2 regions of the Actinoplanes sp. NPDC051537 genome follow, and region 2 is predicted to be linked to the other one. Evidence: riboswitches for the same ligand, from Rfam matches in the RefSeq annotation. Region 2 holds a riboswitch; the other holds the start of a gene.
The links. Region 2 has a riboswitch for thiamine pyrophosphate ahead of ACZ6TB_RS39230 (thiamine phosphate synthase). Riboswitches for the same ligand answer to the same signal wherever they lie in the genome.
Positions count from the first base shown of each region.

Region 1: it holds a riboswitch for thiamine pyrophosphate, as region 2 does, so the genes downstream of both, ACZ6TB_RS36955 (ECF transporter S component) here and ACZ6TB_RS39230 (thiamine phosphate synthase) in region 2, are expected to answer to the same signal.

Region 1 is NZ_JBVJIU010000018.1:105,403-111,637, forward strand. Features, by position in the region: gene ACZ6TB_RS36935 (Fur family transcriptional regulator) at 1-373, shown strand, start outside; gene ACZ6TB_RS36940 (hypothetical protein) at 400-1,014, shown strand; gene ACZ6TB_RS36945 (DUF6328 family protein) at 974-1,534, opposite strand; gene ACZ6TB_RS36950 (alpha/beta fold hydrolase) at 1,531-2,352, opposite strand; TPP riboswitch at 2,494-2,598, shown strand; gene ACZ6TB_RS36955 (ECF transporter S component) at 2,654-3,238, shown strand; gene ACZ6TB_RS36960 (ABC transporter ATP-binding protein) at 3,259-4,689, shown strand; gene ACZ6TB_RS36965 (energy-coupling factor transporter transmembrane component T family protein) at 4,686-5,471, shown strand; gene ACZ6TB_RS36970 (methylenetetrahydrofolate reductase) at 5,645-6,235, shown strand, end outside.
Region 2 is NZ_JBVJIU010000020.1:160,619-166,853, forward strand. Features, by position in the region: gene thiC (phosphomethylpyrimidine synthase ThiC) at 1-592, opposite strand, end outside; gene thiD (bifunctional hydroxymethylpyrimidine kinase/phosphomethylpyrimidine kinase) at 667-1,425, opposite strand; gene ACZ6TB_RS39210 (thiamine phosphate synthase) at 1,535-2,278, opposite strand; gene ACZ6TB_RS39215 (thiazole synthase) at 2,272-3,030, opposite strand; gene thiS (sulfur carrier protein ThiS) at 3,032-3,235, opposite strand; gene thiO (glycine oxidase ThiO) at 3,226-4,236, opposite strand; gene ACZ6TB_RS39230 (thiamine phosphate synthase) at 4,233-4,823, opposite strand; TPP riboswitch at 4,817-4,928, opposite strand; gene ACZ6TB_RS39235 (ABC-F family ATP-binding cassette domain-containing protein) at 4,964-6,235, opposite strand, start outside.

The sequences.
Region 1 (6,235 bases), on a different contig from region 2:
GAAGCAGCGCAGCGCGGTGAGCGCCGTGCTCAACGACGTCGAGGGCTTCAACAGCGCCCAGGATCTGCACGCGAAGCTGCGCGAGCGGGGCGAGCGGGTCGGCCTCACCACGGTCTACCGCACGCTGCAGGGCCTCGCCGACGCCGGCGAGATCGACGTGATGCGGCCGCCCGGCGGCGAGCACCTCTACCGCCGGTGCAGCCAGGGCCACCATCACCACCTGGTGTGCCGCTCGTGCGGCCGGGCGGTCGAGGTCGAGGGCCCGGCGGTCGAGTCGTGGGCCGACCGGGTGGCCGACCAGCACGGCTTCGTCGACGTGTCGCACACGATGGAGATCTTCGGAACCTGCCCGGAGTGCGCGGCCAAGCGATAGCACCAGCCACATGGGACGCTTTGCCGGTGAAGCTTTACGCCGAGCGCATCCCCACCGCCATCCGTCAGCTGCTCACCGACATCCTCGTCGTTATCTGGGTCTACGTCTGGATCCGGGCCGGTCTGTGGGTGCACGAGATGGTCGAGAAGCTCGCCGTCCCCGGGCAGAAGCTGGAGACCGCGGGCGGCGGCATCGCCACCAATCTCGCCGACGCCGGCAGCAAGATCAACCGGGTCCCGCTGGTCGGCGACCAGCTGGTCAAGCCGTTCAACGGCGCCGCCGACGCGGCCCGCTCGCTGGCCGACGCCGGCCATCAGCAGCAGGCGATCGTCGACCAGATGGCGCTGGTCCTGGCGCTCCTCGCGGTCTCGGTGCCGTTCGCGCTGGTGCTCTTCCTCTGGCTGCCGCTGCGGTTGCGCTGGATGCGCCGGGCCGGGGTGGCCACCTCCGTACGCACCGAGCCCGCCGGCCGCGACCTGCTGGCCCTCCGCGCGCTGGCCACCCAGCCGCTCAACGAGCTCGCCCGGCTCGGCCCCGACATCGCCCAGAGCTGGCGCAACGGTGACGCCGAGGCGGTCGACGCGCTGGCCGGGCTCGAGCTCAAGCGCCTGGGTCTGACCGTGTCGGGCCGCCGCCGCTGACCCGCTCGTCCTCCTCCTCGGCGTCCTCGTCGATCCAGCTGTGGCGGTACCACGGGAAGGCCGCCCACAGCAGGACGAACCAGAACGCCGCGACGCCCGCGAGGATCAGCGCGATGCCCCGGCTGAGGATGAAGTCGGTCACCAGCAGCACGCTGCTCGCCATCGAGACCAGCAGGAACGCCAGGCCGCCGGTGGCCATCCGGTGCGCGTAGCGGACCAGCTCGGGCTTGCGGCCCTGCCGGAACAGGGCGCGGTGGAAGGCGACCGGGGCGATGATCATCGCGGTGGAGAACGCGGACGACAGCAGCGCCACCACGTACACGTTCTCCTGGAACGACGTCGTCCGCGGGAAGCCGTTGGTGAACGGCAGCGTCAGCAGGAACGCGAACAGGATCTGGACGCCGGTCTGCGCGACCCGCAGCTCCTGGAGCAGGTCGCCGAAGTTGCGGTCCCAGCGCTGTTTCTCGGTCTCGTCCCGGACCTGGCGTTTCTGAAGTCCCAGCCGGGACGCGATGTTCATGCGCCGGTTATCCGGGCCAGCGCCGCGTCCGCGACCGCCGCCGGGCTCTGCTCGGGCGCCCAGTGCGAGACGCCACGCAGCACCACGAGCTGGTAGCCGGCCTCGACCCAGTCGCGGGTGCGCAGGGCGGCGGTACGCGCGACGACGCCGTCGCGGTCGGGCCAGATGTACGTGGTCGGCACCGTGATCACCCCGACCGGGGCCAGGTGCTCGCCGACCAGGCCGCGGTACCAGTTCAGCCCGCCGGTCAGCCGGGCCGGGTCGTCGCGCATCGCGTCGGCGTAGAGGGCCGCGCGGTCGCCGATCGGGCGCAGCATGGTCCGCAGCGCCGCTGCGTTGCCGGCCGTCAGGACGCGCTCGGCCACCGGCGACCGGAACAGGGCGAAGTAGGCGAACCGGGCGCGCTGGGTCGGGCGTACGCGCATCGCCAGCCGCAGCGCCCGCGGGTGCGGAACCGAGATCGCCGTCAGCGTGCGCACCCGCTCCGGATGCGTCGCCGCGAGCATCCAGCCGACCTGCGCGCCCCAGTCGTGGCCGATCACGTGCGCCGACTCGACGCCGAGCGCGTCCAGCACCGCGATCGCGTCGGCGGCCGGTTCGGTGGCCCGGTAGGCGGACACCTCGGACGGCCGGGCGCCGGGCGAGTAGCCGCGCTGGTCGAGGGCGTACGTGCGCAGACCGGCCTCGTGCAGCCGGGGCAGGATCAGGTCGAACTCGCGGTGGTCCTGGGGAAAGCCGTGCAGGAGCAGAACCGGGTCACCGTCGGCGGGCCCGCCCTCGTACACGTCAAAGGTGAGGCCCCGCGCCTTGATCTCCATGTTCTTGATCACTCCTCAACTGTCCCAGTGCCACCCACGGTGTTAGCGTCATCGAAACACATGCAATGAAAGTTGTTCGCGACGGCGGAGATCGTGTGCATCGCTTCCGCGCTGCGCGGGTCAAGGTAGGTCGCGAACAACCTTCACCGACAGGGGAGCGCACAGCGCTGAGAGTGCGGGGTAACCCGCAGACCCTCGTACCTGATCTGGGTAATGCCAGCGCAGGAAGCTCGGTCTTTTCTCCAGCCGCGCCGTGTACCAGCGGCGTGCGTCTCCTCCCGGTACCTACTGGGAGGCAATCATGGCAACCAACACCACCAACCGATGGCGCACGATCGACATCGTGATCGCCTCGATCGTCGCGGTCGCGTTCGGCGTCATCTTCTGGGCGTGGAACCTGCTCTGGAACGGGCCGGCCGACGCCATCCCGCTGCCCGGGCGCGCCCTGCTCTACGGCATGTGGCTGGTCCCGGCCGTGCTCGGCGCGCTGATCGTGCGCAAGCCCGGCGCGGCGTTCTACACGCTCACGCTCGCCTCCCTGGTGAGCGTGGCGATCGGCACCAGCTGGGGCTGGACGCTGGTCGTGCAGGGCCCGCTGGAGGCGCTCGGCGCCGAGCTGATCTTCGCGGCGTTCGCCTACAAGCTGTACAACCTGCCGGTGGCCCTGCTCGCCGGCGCCACCGCCGGGGTCGTGGCCTCGGTCTACGACGCGTTCGTCTGGTACGGCGGCACGTCGTGGGCCACGCTGCGCATCCCGTACATTCTGCTCGCCGCCCTCTCCTCCCTGGTGGTGGCCGGTCTCGGCAGCATTCTGCTGGTGCGGGCGCTCGCCCAGACGGGTGTGCTCGACCGGTTCCCGGCGGGCCGATCGCGCGCGCTCGTGTGAACCTTGATTCCATGTGAATCATGAGCAAGGTCGAGCTGCGGGGTTTCGGATGGCGGCATGCGGGCCGCCGCGCCTGGGCGGTCCGCGACGTCGACCTGTCCGTCGAGCACGGCGAGCGGGTGCTCCTGCTCGGTCCCTCGGGGGCCGGCAAGAGCACCCTGCTCGCGGCCCTGGCCGGGCTGCTCCCCGACGACTCGGGCGAGCAGGCCGGCACGGTCGCGATCGACGGGCGTGACCCGCGCGAGGCCCGCGACCGGGTGGGCATCCTCTTCCAGGACCCGCAGACCCAGCTGGTGATGGCCCGCAGCGGCGACGACGTCGCGTTCGGCCTGGAGAACCGCGGGGTGCCGGCCGCGGACATCTGGCCCCGGGTCAGCGACGCGCTCGACCGGGTCGGCTTCCCCTATCCGATCACCCGCTCGACGGCCGCGCTCTCCGGCGGCGAGGCCCAGCGGCTGGCGCTGGCCGGCGTGCTCGCGCTGCGGCCCGGCCTGCTGCTGCTCGACGAGCCGACCGCGAACCTCGACCCGGCCGGCGCCGCGCTGGTCCGGGAGGCGATCGGCCGGTCCCGCGGCGACGAGACGCTGATCGTCGTCGAGCATCGGGTGGCCGAGGCGCTGCCGCTGGTCGACCGGGTGGTGGTGCTCGAGCCGGGCGGCGGGATCCGGGCCGACGGCGCTCCCGAGATGGTTTTCGCCGCGTACGGGGACCGCCTCGCCGCCGAGGGCGTGTGGGTTCCCGGCTTCGCCATCCCGCCGTTGAAGTCCCCGACGCCCGCGGCCGACCAGGTGATTTGCGCCGAGGAAGTCGCGGTCGCGCAGCGGCTCGCCCCGGTGTCGATGGCCGTGCGGGCCGGCGAGGTGCTCGCCGTGACCGGTCCGAACGGGGCCGGCAAGTCGACCCTGGCGCTGGCCCTGGGCGGCCTGCTCCCCCCGACCGGCGGCCGGGTCACCGGGTTCGGCGATCCGCGGCCACCGCACAAGTGGCGGGCCGCGACGCTCACCCAGCGGATCGGGTCGGTCTTCCAGAACCCGGAACATCAATTCGTGACCGCCCGGGTCGCCGACGAGCTCGCGGCCGGGCCCCGGCGCGTCGGGCGGACCGATGCCGAGATCAAGGACATCGTGGACGCCCTGCTCGACCGGCTGCGCCTCACCAAGCTGGCCCAGGCCAACCCGTACACCCTCTCCGGCGGTGAGGCCCGCCGGCTGAGCGTCGCCACCGCCCTGGCCACCGCGCCACGCCTGCTCGTGCTCGACGAGCCGACCTTCGGCCAGGACCGGCGCACCTGGATCGAGCTGGTCACGCTGCTCGCCACGCTGCGCGACGAGGGGCACGCGGTCGTCGCGGTCACGCATGACGACGACTTCGTGCAGACACTCGCCGACCGTACGTTCGCGCTGGGGTCCTCCCGATTGGGCGACCCACTCCCCCGCCGGCGGCGGTCATGAGCCTGGCCATGCAGCCGGTCGCCAACACCGCCGCGCCGCTGGCACGCCGCAACCCGGTCGCCAAGCTCGCCGCCGCCCTGCTCTTCTCGCTGCCGCTGATCACCACACTGGACCCGCTCACGCCGGCCCTGGCGATCGCGGTCGAGCTGACGTTGCTACCGCTGTTCGGCCTGCGCTACGGCGTGCTGGCCCGGCGCGCGTGGCCGCTCGCGATGGCGTCGGCCGGCCTGCTGGTCACCATGGTGCTGTTCGCCGCCCAGCGCGACGGGCGGCTGCTGCTCGATCTCGGGCCGTTCGACGTGACGACCGGCGTGCTGGTCTCGGCGCTCGGGCTGATCCTGCGGCTGTTCGCGATCGCGCTGCCCGGCGTGATCGTCTTCGCCACCACCGACCCGACCGACCTGGCCGACGCGCTGGTGCAGAACGCCAAGGCGCCGGCCCGGTTCGCGATCGGCGCGCTGGCCGCCTTCCGGCTGCTGCCGCTGCTCGGCACCGAATGGCAGATGCTGACGCTGGCCCGCCGGGCGCGCGGGGTCGACACCGGCGTCCGGGCCTTCCCGGCGACCGCCTTCGCCCTGCTCGTGGGGGCGCTGCGGCGGGGCACGCGGCTCGCGGTGGCGATGGACGCGCGGGGCTTCGACTCGTCCCGGCCACGCACCTTCGCCCGGCGGCAGATTTTCACCAAGGCCGACGCGTTGCTCATCGTGGGCGCCGGGGTCCTGGCCGCGATCATCCTCACCACAAGCATCCTGACCGGCCTGTTTCGACCGATCATCAATTGACCCTGGGCTGGTCATCACCGACCACGGCAGCCCGCCCGCTGGGGGTCAGTCTCACTGGATTCTGTCGTTGTCGCCGGCACCGTGCTCGGCCCCGCTCGACGCCCGGATCGACACCGGCGATTTCGTCGGCCCGCGGTACCGCCTCGGCGAACCACCTTTTCTAGGCTGATGCGGTGACTCGTCCGACTCTGCAGTCGATGCTGGCCGAGGCGCGCAGCGGGGTGCTGCTCTACGGCATCACCCCGCCGCGCCTCGACTCCACCCCGTCCCGGATCCGGGAGATCGTCGAGGTCACCCTCGGGCGGCTGTCCGGGCTCGACCTCGACGGCCTGATCCTCTACGACATCGACGACGAGTCCGATCGCAATCCGGCGTCACGTCCCTTCCCCTATCTGCCGACGCTCGACCCGGCCCGGTTCCACGACCAGCACCTCGACGAGTGGGACCGTCCCGTGGTCATCTACCGCTGCGTCGGCAAGTACGACGAGGGCGAGCTGCGCGACTGGCTCGGCGGCGCCGACCCCCGGGTGCTCGGCGTCTTCGTCGGCGCCTCCTCCGGCGACAAGCCGGTGCGCACCGACCTGCGCACGGCCCAGGCGCTGCGGGCCGAGGTGCGGCCGGAGATGCCGCTCGGCGCCGTCGTGATCGGCGAGCGGCACACCCGCTCCGGCGACGAGCACCTGCGCATGCTGGCCAAGCAGGAGCGGGGCTGCACGTTCTTCATCTCCCAGGTGATCTACGACCTGAGCGAGACGAAGAACCTG
Region 2 (6,235 bases):
GAAGCTCCCAGGAGAGCTCGAGCGGGTCGCCGTTGACCTTCTCCAGCGCCTGGTAGAACGGCACGGTCCCGATCGGCACCGGCGAGTTCCGGATGATCGCCTCCCGGGTCTCGTGGATCCGCGGCCCGGTCGACAGGTCCATCACCGTGTCGGCGCCCCACCGGGTCGCCCAGGCCATCTTGTCCACCTCCTCGGCGATCGACGAGGTCACCGCCGAGGTGCCGATGTTCGCGTTGACCTTCACCAGGAACCGCGACCCGATCACCATCGGCTCGCTCTCCGGGTGGTTCCGGTTGGCCGGCAGCACGGCCCGGCCGGCCGCGATCTCGTCCCGCACGACCGCGGGGTCGACGCCCTCCCGGATCGCCGCGAACTCCATCTCCGGCGTGATCACCCCGGCGCGGGCGTGCGCCAGCTGCGTGCCGCGCGTGATCCACGGCGACCGCAGCGGGGGCAGCCCGTCCTCGGGGTCACTGCCCGGTCCGGACGTGTCGTAGAGCCGCACGGGCGCGTTGCCGTCGCTCAGCTCGACCTCGTTGAAGGGGACGCGAATATCCGGCCGCGAGCCCTCGACGTACACCTTCCGCCTCATCTTTTCCTCCCCAAATTGGTGCATAACGGACGGTTGGAGGCAGCAAGAATCCCTGACACCGGGCCGATGAAAGATCAGGCGAAGTGGTTCAGCGGCCCGGGCCCGGCGCCCAGCCGCCATTCACGACCACCCCGCAGCGCGGCCGTCACGTATTTCTTGGCCGCGCTCACCGCCGCCGGCACGTCGTCGCCGAACGCCAGCCGCGTTGCGAGCGCCGACGAGAACGTGCATCCCGAACCATGGTTGTTACGCGTGTCGATCTCGTCGCCGCGCAGGATCGTGGTCTCGCCGCCGTGGCGCAGCACGTCCACCGCGAGCTCGCTGCCGGTCACCACCACCGCGCGGGGTCCGGCCGCGGCGAGCCGGACGGCCACCGAGATCATTTCCTCGGCCGTCTCGACCGAGCTTTGCGTGAGGGCGGCGGCTTCCGGCCGGTTGGGCGTCAGGATGCTCCCGTACGCGAGGAGCGGCCCCACCTGTGCCGCATCCGCGAGCTTGGCGCCCGAGGTGGCCACCAGCACGGGGTCGACGACCAGGTTGGGCAGCCGATCCCCGTTTCTCCGGACCAGCTCGGCCACCCTCCGGTCCCCGATCATGCCCACCTTGACCGCCGCCACCGGGAAATCCGCGAGCACCGCCTCGAGCTGTGCCTCCACCACGTCGATCGGCACCGGGTGAATCGCGGTGACCCCCAGCGTGTTCTGCGCGGTGATCGCCGTGATCACAGAGACGCCGTACGCCCCCAGCGCCGCGATCGTCTTGAGATCGGCCTGAATCCCGGCCCCGCCGCCCGAGTCCGACCCGGCGATGGTCAGGACAACCGGCGGCGTCATCGCGGAACACCCCGCTCCACAACGCCGGCGGGTCGCCGCTCCTCCGGCCGTGTCATCGCGGAACACCCCGCTCCACAACGCCGGCGGGGTCGCCGCTCCTCCGGCCACGTCATCGCGGATCGGTCCATTCCGCGATTCCGGCGGCGACCGCGGCGGCCGTCGGTCTCTTGTCCCGGGCGGCGCGGGCAACCCGGGCGGAGCCGAAGGCGACGGCCAGCTCACGGGACGCCCGCTCGGGGTCGGCGGCCCGCATCACCGCCCCCATCACGGCGATCCCGTGGGCGCCGGCCGCCGCACAAGCCTCGGCCCGGGCCGGCGTGTCGATGCCGCCGAGCGCGAGCCACGGCACGTCTCCCGCGAGCGCGGCGGCGTCGGGCGGCGGCAGGGCCGGACCGTAGCCGGGCTTGCTGAGCGTGGGGAAGACCGGCGACAGCGTCACGTAGTCCTCGACCCTCGGGTCCGACGAAACCCCACCCCGTTCACTGGGTGGGGCCACGTTAGCGCCCGGGTACGACAAATCCCGCGCCGTCGTCCACCGCCCGAGGGACAGATGCGGGGCGTCGTGGCAGGAACGGCCGATCAGCGCGACCTCGGCCTCGGGCAACGGGTCGGCCTCGGCCAGATGGACCGCGTCCGCGCCGAGCGGGTCGGGACCGGCGACGATCAAGCGGCCCGGCGGCACGAGGTCGCGCAGCTGCAACGCCAGGGCACGTCTTTCGCCGTACGGAAGATCGCGTTCCCGGAGAATGACCCACGCCACGCCGCCGCGGACCGCCCGCTCGACCACCGGGATGAGCGAGCCGCAGGCGAGCCGCCGATCGGTGAGCAGCACCAGACCGCTCGGCGTCACCACCGCGCGATCCCGTCATCCGAAGTGGACGCCACCGCGTGGAAGCGGCGCGGTATCCGGCCCGCGGCGTAGGCCAACCGACCCGCCACCACCGCATGCCGCATCGCCGCCGCCATCCCGGCCGGATCGTCGGCCCGGGTGATCGCGCTCGCGACGAGCACCGCGTCGCAGCCCAGTTCCATCGCCAGCGCCGCGTCCGAGGCGGTTCCAATGCCCGCGTCCAGCACCACCGGTACCTCGACCGACTGACGGATCAGCCTGATGTGGTGCGGGTTCGAGATGCCCAGGCCCGAGCCGATCGGCGAGCCGGCCGGCATCACCGCGACGCAGCCGACGTCGGCCAGCCGGCGGGCCAGGATCGGATCGTCGCTGGTGTAGGGCAGCACCCGGAACCCGTCGGACACCAGCGTCTCCGCCGCCCGGAGCAGCTCGACCCCGTCCGGCAGCAGGGTCCGCTCGTCGCCGATCACCTCGAGCTTGACCAGGTCGGTCTCGAAGGCGTCGCGGGCCAGGTGGGCCGTCTTGATCGCGTCGCCGGCGGTGTAGCAGCCGGCCGTGTTCGGCAGCACCCGCACGCCGAGCCGGTCGAGCATCGGCAGCAGGCCGGGCCCGGGCCCCATGGAAGCTGGCACTGTGACCCGGCGCAAAGCCACGGTGACCAGCTCGGCGCCGGACGCCGTGATCGCCTCCTCCAGAGCCGCCAGGCTGTTCGCGCCGCCGGTGCCGAGGATCAGCCGCGATTCCCCGAAGAGCATCTCAGCCTCCCTGCGCCGCGGTGAGCACCTCGACCGCGTCGCCGTCCGCGAGGCGGCTCGTCGCCCAGGTCGAGCGGGGCACCACCGTCCCGTTGACCGCCACCGCCACCCCGCGCCGGGCCTCGGTGAGCCGCTCGACCAGGGCCGCCACCGACAGGGCGTCCCCGCTCTCGACGTGCTCCCGCCCGTTGACCGTCAGCCGCATCGGAACCTCCCCGGCGTGAACGCGTCGAGCAGCGGATCGGGTTCTTCGTTCCGGACCAGGCCGGCGATCAGGTCGGCGGTGATCGGCGCCAGCAGCACCCCGTTGCGGAAGTGCCCGGCCGCCACGATGACCCGGTCGTCGATCCGGCCGAGCAGCGGCGCGTTGTCCGGCGTGCCCGGGCGATGGCCCACGGTCGTCTCGGTGAGCTCGCACTCGGCCAGGGCCGGCACCAGGTCTATCGCGGCCCGCAGCAGGTCGTGCACGCCGCCGGCGGTGACCAGCGAGTCGGTCCGCTCCTCCTGGGTCGCGCCCACGACGATCTCGCCGTCGGCCCGCGGCACGAGATAGACGTGCCGGCCGTCGACGGTCGCGTCGAGCACGTGCCGCAGCAGGCCCGGCTCCCCGCGCAGCCGCAGCACCTGCCCCTTGACCGGCCGCACCGGCAGCCCGGTCAGTCCCGCCGTCCCGCAGCCGGCCGCCACCACGACGGTCTCGGCGTCCATCTCGGACAGTGCCTCGACCCGCTTGGCGACGATCCGCCCGGCCAGCCGGTCGCGCAGGGCCGCCACCACCCGCCGGGGATCGACCTGCCACTCGCTCGCCGAGAAGACGCCGGCCCGCACCCGCGGCGACAGGGCCGGCTCGCGTTCGCGCAGCTCGGACGGGCGCAGCAGGGGAAGCTGGTGCCGAGTCCAGACCCGGGCCGCCTCGGCCAGGTCGTCGGCGGTCATCGCCAGGCTCAGCGTCCCGGCGTCGTCGAAGCCGACCTCGACGCCGAGCGCGGCCGCGAACGCCGGCCAGCGCTCGCCGGAGGCCTCCAGCAGCCGGGTCAGCGCCTCCTGCTCGTGGGCCGACTCGCCGCTCGGGGCGAGCATCCCGGCCGCCACGTGCCAGGCCCCGGGCCGCCCGTCGTCGAAGACGGTGACGTCGGCGCCGCCTTCGAGAAGCCGCCACCCGATGGCGAGCCCGATGATGCCGCCGCCGACGATCGCCACGCTCATCGCGTCGCCACCTCGTTCAGCGCCCTCAGGAAGGAAACCGTCGCCCCGGCCGGGTCGCGCGCGACCGCGGAGATCGCCGCCACCCCGTGACCGGGCAACTCGCGCACCCGCTCCGGCGTGATCCCGGCAATGGCGATCACCGGGACGCCCGGCACCGCGTCGACCACGGCGCGCACCCCGGCGACCCCGATCGGCGACGGCAGACCGTCCTTCGTGGACGTCGCATAGGCCGGCCCGACACCGAGATAGGTGGCCCCGTCGGCGACCGCGGCCCGCGCGTCCTCCGGGTTCCGGCAGGTGGCGCCCACCACCGCCGACGGCCCGAGCACCCGGCGCACGACCGCCACCGGCAGATCGTCGGCGCCCACGTGCACGCCGTCCGCCCCGGCCGCCAGCGCGACGCCGACCCGGTCGTCGACCAGGCACATCGCGCCGGCCTCGCGACACAGCGAGAGAGCCGCCACGGTGAGCTCGTAGGCCAGCCGGTCCGACGTCTTCACCCGCACCTGGATGGCGACCGGACCGTGCCCGACGGCGCCGCGCACCACGTCGAGCGAGTCGGTGACGATGTGCAAACGAGGAAACAACGACCGCTCCTCCCTGCGCCGGCATGATCCGGATCAGGTTCGACGGTCGGGGGCCGCGTCAGCCCCCCTCTCAGCCCGGTGCACCGGACTCCCGTGGGGTTTGTCTTGCCTCGGACCATAACCGGCCCGAGGCCAGAAAACTAGCGAACGTCCCAGACCGGCTCCGGCGTCTCGACGACCTCGCCGTCGCCCTGGAACAGCACGAAGCGGTCGAAGGAGCGGGTGAACCAGCGGTCGTGGGTGACCGCGATCACCGTACCCTCGAACTGCTTGAGCCCCTCCTCCAGCGCCTCGGCCGAGGCCAGGTCCAGGTTGTCCGTCGGCTCGTCCAGCAGCAGAACGGTCGCGCCGGACAGCTCCAGCATCAGCACCAGGAACCGGGCCTGCTGGCCGCCGGAGAGCGTGCCGAACAGCTGATCGCCCTGCCCGGCCAGCTCGTACCGGTTGAGCGCCTTCATCGCGCCCGCCCGGTCCATTCCGGACCGGTGGTCGTCGCCCCGCCAGAGGATCTCGACCAGCGTGCGGTCGAGCAGCTCGGGCCGGTCGTGCGTCTGGGAGAAGTGGCCGGGACGCACGCGCGCGCCGAGCCGGGCCACGCCGTCGTGCGCCACGAACGCCAGCGGCGCTCCGTCGACCGGCTTGTTCTCCGCCTCGGGGTCGGTGCCGCCGGCCGCGAGCAGCCGCAGGAAGTGCGACTTGCCGGTGCCGTTCGCACCCAGGACGGCGACGCGGTCCCCGTACCAGATCTCCAGATCGAAGGGGAAGGTCAGATTTTCCAGCTCGAGCCCCTCGCAGATCACCGCGCGCTTGCCGGTGCGGCCGCCGCGCAGGTTCATCCGCAGCGACTGCTCCTTGGTCGGCAGCGGCGGCGGACCGGCCTCCTCGAACTTGCGGAGCCGGGTCTGCGCGGACTGGTAGCGCGAGGCCATGTCGGAGTTGTACGCGGCCTTCTGCTTGTACATCAGCACCAGCTCACGCAGCTTCTGGCGCTCCTCGTCCCAGCGCTTGCGGTTCTCCTCGAGCTTCTCGTGGCGGTGCTCGCGGGCCTCGTGCCAGGACGCGAAACCGCCCGGATGGGTCCAGGCGCTGCCGCCCTCGACGGCCACCACCCGATCGGCGGTCTGGGCCAGCAGCTCGCGGTCGTGCGAGACGTACAGCACCGATTTCGGCGACTCGCGCAGCCGGGTCTCGAGCCAGCGCTTGCCGGGCACGTCGAGGAAGTTGTCCGGCTCGTCGAGCAACAGGACCTCATCGCGGCCGCGCAGCAGCAGGTCGAGCGCGAACCGCTTCTGCTGGCCGCCGGAGAGCGTGCGCACCGGGCGGCGCCGGACCTCCTCCCACGGCTTGGCCAGGATGGCGACGGCGACGGTGTCGAAGAGGACCTCGGCGTCGTAGCCGCCCACCTCGCCCCA